Regions from separate parts of the Planococcus sp. S3-L1 genome, predicted to be linked through region 2. Evidence: riboswitches for the same ligand, from Rfam matches in the RefSeq annotation. Region 2 holds a riboswitch; the other holds the start of a gene.
The links. Region 2 has a riboswitch for lysine ahead of QMF37_RS10230 (Na+/H+ antiporter NhaC family protein). Riboswitches for the same ligand answer to the same signal wherever they lie in the genome.

Region 1 (3,278 bases), on a different contig from region 2:
CAATGCTTCTTCTAGGTCACCTTCTTCTAAATAGCCCATACCTTGCGCATGGTGGGCCCAGACGCCCGACAAATAATCCGCTTGCAACTCCAAGCGTACTTGCACTTTATTGTATTCTTCTTCACTAAGCTGGCTGCGAAGTGGCTGCACGTCTTCCATAACACCAAGAAGATTTTGAACGTGGTGTCCAACTTCGTGTGCCACGACATACGCCATGGCAAAATCACCGGGTGCTTGAAATTGGGTTTGTAGGTCATTGTAAAAACTCAAATCAATATAAAGTTTGTAATCGCCTGGACAATAAAAGGGTCCGACGGCTGCGCCTGCTGTTCCACAGGCAGACTCGACGCTGCCACTATACAAAACGAGTGTCGGCTCAACATATTCCATGCCTTCTTCTTTAAAAACTTCTGTCCAAACTTGTTCCGTATCCGCTAGAACGACTGACACAAATTCAGCCAATTCTTCTTCTTGTGGAGTTGATTCGTAAGACTGGTTTGAAGTCGTTCCTGAGGATCCACCCAATTGATCAAGAATGACACCTGGGTCGCCTCCTAAAAAAGCCACTAATAACACAATTAAAATACCGCCGATGCCGCCTCCTGCTACTAGCGCTCCACCTTTCCCTCGCCGATCTTCAACGTTTCTACTGGCTTTTCTACCTTTCCATTCCATAGGGGTCCCTCGTTTCACAATTGTTTTACTGTAAATATACCCTTTAGAGCACTAGTTCTAATCCATTTTAGACAATCGATAAATTAAAAATCGTTCGCGCGGATCTTTATGGAAATCCGACAATTGAATTTCTTCTATTAGCTGAAAAACTCCGTTAGCTTCCAGATAATCACTGTAATCTTGAGAGGCAAAAAACAAAATCATGTCTACCGTCCGTGGAGATTTTTCGACTGAAGCTAAAATTTTATTCACAAATGCGATGAATATCGCCACTGAAAAAGGGTTAAAGAAATAGAATACGGTATCGTCTGCTGTAACTGGGTATTTCTGAGCTAAGCAATTACAAAAGTTAATGTGAAACTCTGCACCTTTGTGCTTTTTCGCGTACTGTTTTTTATTTTCGAGGGCTTCTGTGTAAAATGTCGGATTCATTTCGATGCCTACACTTTTTACACCAAAAAAATGATGCACATAAAAATTCAAGCGCCCTTTTCCACAGCCAACATCAACGATACAATCTTCAGGAGACAGGCTATAATGCTCAAACAATTTGTCGAGTAAATCGTAAGGTGTAGGCTCATAACGATTATGATGCAAAGAGGCATTAAATCCTTGCTGGTTTCCTGTTGTTGCAATGGCTAGCAGTTGGTCATAGGCTTGCTCACTCATTCTATCTCTCCTCGGTTATAATTTTTTACGTTCTTCATCTTGCAATTAATAGAAACATTTGTTATAGTACAGCTAATTCAATATTTCTTGCTCTTGTTTTTACAAGAGTAGGATAGAGGCGCAAAAACCATTAGTACGCAAAACGAGGATGATGAGATCCGTTGACGTTTGCCGAAAGGGGGATTTGCCGAAGTGGCGGAGATCTCACATTTCCGTGCGCTGGGTCTGCATTTAATAAATGCAGGACTGTCATATAGGAAACTATATGGAGGGCTATCTGATGCACAGGAGCAAATGGTAAACATTGTTTCTACTGCAGCAACAGGACCTCCTGTTGCTGCTTTTTTGTTTGTTCCTGACGGGCCTCTCACCTCTAAGCTTCGAAAAAAATTAGAAAAGGGTGTGTTCTGTATGAATTTCGGCCAAGTAATTACAGCAATGGTAACACCATTCGACCAATACGAGGAAATTGATTTTCCGGCAACGCAAAACTTAATCGAGCACTTGATTGCTAATGGATCTGACGGCCTTGTCGTCGCAGGAACCACAGGCGAATCGCCAACTTTATCGATAGAGGAAAAAGTAGAATTGTTCCAGTTTACCGTCAACACTGTTGCTGGACGGATTCCGGTCATCGCAGGAACCGGCTCGAACAATACGCGGGCATCGATTTCTTTGACTCAACAAGCAGAGAAAGTCGGCGTAGATGGCATTATGCTAGTTACGCCTTATTACAATAAACCTTCACAAGAAGGCATGTTCCAACATTTCCAAGCCATTGCGGAGTCGACTCATCTACCTGTCATGCTCTATAACATTCCAGGACGTAGCGTCGTTAACTTGCTTCCAGAAACCGTCATCCGCTTGTCTCAAATTAACAATATCGTTTCTATTAAAGAAGCGAGCGGTGATTTGGATGCTGCTTCAGAAATTATTGAACACACAGCTGAATCTTTTACTGTCTATAGCGGCGATGACAGTCTGACTTTACCGATGCTGTCTATCGGTGGTGCGGGCATCGTTTCGGTTGCTGCACATATTATCGGCAACGATCTGCAAGACATGATTACGAGTTTTAAAACAGGTGATGTGAAAACAGCAGCAACTATTCATAGACGGTTATTGCCAACAATGAAAGCATTGTTCGCTGCGCCAAATCCATCTCCAGTTAAAGCAGCACTGCACATGACAGGTGTTCCGACTGGCGGCGTTCGGTTGCCAATGATTGCACTGACTGATGAAGAAACCCTGACGTTACACAAGTCTTTACCCAGTCTGCATTCAGAAGCAGTGACAAATTGACTAACTAAAAAAAACGCTGAAGTCTAGGAACTTCAGCGTTTTTTTAATTAAGTGACATTCATCTGATGTAAGACACGTTTCAGGCTGCCACCAATTTCAATGTCTTTTAAATCGACGCCAATACCAACAAGCATCGCTGCAATTTCTGGACGAATTCCCGTGAGAACCGAGCGTATACCTACAAGCTTTAGCGACTGAATGATTTTAATAATTTGTTCTGCAACGATTGAGTCGACTCTCACGACACCTGACAAATCTACAATCAATACCGTAATTTTTAGTTGATTTGTTGCTAGTAAGGTTTTCTCCAGTATATAACGAGCTCGGTCTATTTCAATGCTACCCACTAGTGGTAAAACGGCAATCTGATCACTGACCGGGACAACGGGTGAGGAAAGTTCAAGAAATTCTTTTCTTGCGCATGCCAATTTTCGTCGATATGAAACTGTGTAGGCTTCTGTATAGGAAACAGCTGCATAATCCAGTAACGAATGAAAGGTTTCCATAATATCAAAAACGACTTGAATGGCAACTTTTTTGTGAACGGCTTCTGTTTTGATGACTGTTCCAATGTGTTTTCGGAACAGAGAAACTTCTACAAGTGCGTCTTCTAATGATCGATTGTTTTCGAG
Region 2 (3,278 bases):
GGAACATTGCCTTCAGACACAACGCCTGCTAAATATGCACCCGTTTCAAGTAACCCGATCAAAGAAGTCAGCGACCAAGCAAAAATCAAAATTAGCACTGCACCCATCATTGATTTGATACCTGCCCAAATGCCTTTGCCAATCCAGCCCACATTAGCTGTTTCGTTCTTTTTCATTTGCATAACGTATAAGATAATGGACGTTAATGCGCCTAGCACACCACCTGTTAATAAGGAAGCTGGCACATCCGTATTTTCAAAAATCAACCAAATATCAAATACTTGATCTGCGTTCTGATAGCCCGTCCAAATCATTGCTCCTACTGTACCAACGATCAACAATAAAATTGGTAGTAATAAATCTCTCACATGTCCATGTGAATGAGTTGGAAAATCTTCTTTCATTTCACCTGGAATGGTTTTGTTAGGATCAAAAAGTTGACCTTCCGTAATCGCAAGCACTTCATGTTTTTTCATTTCACCAAAATCAACATCACGAATAGCAACAAAAAAGACAATAGCTAGAGAAGCGACTACATAAAAGTTCATCGGTGCCATCCATAAGAAAGCTTCTAATGCGGAATATTCAACAAAAGTTTGTCCTGCTAAAATCGTCGCAATAATCCCAATAATTGCAGCTCCCCAACTTGATACGGGAGAAACGACACAAACAGGCGCAGCAGTCGAATCGATAAAGTATGCGAGCTTAGCGCGTGACACTTTGTAACGATCAGTAATTGGACGTGCAACTTGTCCTACAGCTAAAGCATTGAAATAGTCATCGATGAAGATCACAATTCCAAGAACTACTGTCAGAACCTTCGCCCCTCTTCGCGACTTGATACGTGTGGAAGCCCATTCAGCGAAAGCATGACTGCCTCCTGATAAACTAACGAATGCTGTAATAATGCCAAGCAACAACAAGAAAAGAATGATAAAGACGTTATAAGCATTGAAACCTTCATTCCAAAAAATAATCGTAAATGATGTTACAAGCTCTTGTAAGGCATCAAGTGGTGCAAACCATGTCAATATTACAGCTGCTGCTACAATACCGGTACCTAGCGACAATAGCACACGACGCGTTAAAAGTACCATAACGATTGCAATAATCGGCGGCAAAATCGAAAAAATTGTATTCTCCATAAAAACTCCTCCTAATTTTTGATGGGTGAAAAATGAGATAAAAAAAGCCGACCTCTCCAATTGGATAAAGTCAGCCTTCTACAATTCGTCTGTGCATTAGAACATCAAACAACCCTGTAGCTCCCCATTTAAGCTGTTGCTCAAATGACAGTGACATTCTTATTTAGAATGACCCCAATCCATCTTCTTAGACCTAGAAAATCGATTTCGGCAAAACTTCCTTTCAGATGCGTTCAACGCGGTCAAACTCGCGCATCTTACTGATCAGTCCTGCAGCCTCTACCCACCAATATATATTTCTTTATTAGCATAGCCCAAAATCACCATAAAATCAACTGCGTTTATATTCCGAATAGGCCTTCTACTTCAAGGCTTTGCTATGAAAATACTCGCTAAACACATCACGCAGAAACTCTGGCATAAAATATGTCTTAGCCGCTCTTTTTAAGCTTGGGAAAAAGTAGCCAAACGTTAACATGTCTAACGTAACCAACCGGTAAGTTTGATCGTGCACTGCTAGTTGCCCATTGATATAAAACCGGTGATTCATAATTTCCATATTCAAATGAATCATCTTGCCAAATACCGCGCCGCGGAATCCCATTCCTTTTAACTCGAGCTGTGGCCATTCTGAGTTCAAAGACTGCAAATAAATCTCCTTTAACTCTGCTCCGCTTAGCTCGACAAGACAAGGGTTGATTGGATGAGGCAACATTTGATGAAAGTTGTAGCGAGTCATCGCACCTTTTGCCATATCTTCCATAAATATTCCGGCATTAAATAACGCACAATCGGCTTCTGTAAATTCAATCAGCGCTTGTCCAAACAAAGTTGCCAGCTCTGAATCTTTAAACCACTTTGCTTTTAGCGTCTTGTCGCTATGAAAAACTAACTCGTTCATTTGTATTTTTCCCTGCTCGATTAGCAGTTCATCAAATCCTTCTTGTTCTTCGCGTAACCGAGACACTTCAACGAGTTGCGCAGTGGTTTTTTCAAATGCTTCTGCTACAGCAATATGACCAACGTAAAAACCGAATTTTCCTGCAGCACCTAGCAAAGTGTTCCCTTGCCATTTGCCTTCATGAAAAACATGATGCGTATGTGCCCCCAAAATAATATTGATTTGTGGACAAAGATCCACCAATAACTCGTCTTCTTTAATGCCAAGATGTGATAAGCAAATAATTAAATCCGTGTGTTCTTCAATTTCTTTTACTGCTTGAATAATAGATTCTTTGGCATCTGTAAGTCGCCAACCCAGTTTATGATAAAAAGGTGTAAACTCTGCGGTTGCACCTACTAATCCAATCCGTGTTCCGTTTGTTGTACGGATAATATGATAGGGCTTAGCCCATTGAGGTCGATTGCCACGCAAATCAAATAAATTTGACACCACCACTTTAAAATCGGCTTGAACATACAAATCAGCAAGCTCTTCTTTTGACAGTGTAATGCCTTCGTTATTGCCAATCGTCACAGCATCGTATTGCGCTTCGTTTAGCAATTGCACATTGCCTTTGCCTGCTGTGCCTTCTGTATAAGGATGCGAACGATCAACATGGTCACCAATATCTAAAATAAGACAGACGTCGCCTTCTTCTTCGTGCCATCTTTTTCGTTCAGCTAAAAACGATTTAATCTGTGGCCAATTTGTAAAATGGCTATGCAAATCATTCGTATGATAAATATGAATAGTTTCACTCATGAAAACACCTCTTTAAGAACTAAATATTCCTTCGTAAATCGATCGCAACCCGAGAATCAAAAGGACAATACGCAAAATGGTCACCAGCATTTCCGAATTCAGGCGCTTGTTTAACTTCGCACCTATTTTCGCACCCATGTATGCACCTGGAACAACGGCTAGCGTATAAATCCATGGCACGTTTCCTAATGAGATATGGGTAACGGAGTTGACAAGTGCTGATAAAAACACCATAAACATAGACGTCCCAATGGCTACATGTGGTGGGAATAAGAACAATAAAATCATCGCAGGCACGATAATTGAGCCACCACCGATACCGAACAACCCTGAAGCCACTCCAACAAAAAAAGTTAATAACAAGGCAAACCAAATTGGATAGCCATAAATATATTCTTTATTTTGATTGTCTATAAACGTTGTTTTAC

Region 1: linked by a shared signal. The riboswitch ahead of dapA (4-hydroxy-tetrahydrodipicolinate synthase) and the one ahead of QMF37_RS10230 (Na+/H+ antiporter NhaC family protein) in region 2 are both predicted to bind lysine.

Annotation. Positions count from the first base shown of each region.
Region 1 is NZ_JASISN010000001.1:10,387-13,664, reverse strand. It holds gene ypfJ (KPN_02809 family neutral zinc metallopeptidase) at 1-675, opposite strand, end outside; gene QMF37_RS00080 (class I SAM-dependent methyltransferase) at 733-1,344, opposite strand; lysine riboswitch at 1,450-1,628, shown strand; gene dapA (4-hydroxy-tetrahydrodipicolinate synthase) at 1,756-2,646, shown strand; gene QMF37_RS00070 (STAS domain-containing protein) at 2,694-3,278, opposite strand, start outside.
Region 2 is NZ_JASISN010000009.1:36,272-39,549, forward strand. It holds gene QMF37_RS10230 (Na+/H+ antiporter NhaC family protein) at 1-1,145, opposite strand, end outside; lysine riboswitch at 1,255-1,435, opposite strand; gene QMF37_RS10235 (bifunctional metallophosphatase/5'-nucleotidase) at 1,507-2,850, opposite strand; gene QMF37_RS10240 (sulfite exporter TauE/SafE family protein) at 2,863-3,278, opposite strand, start outside.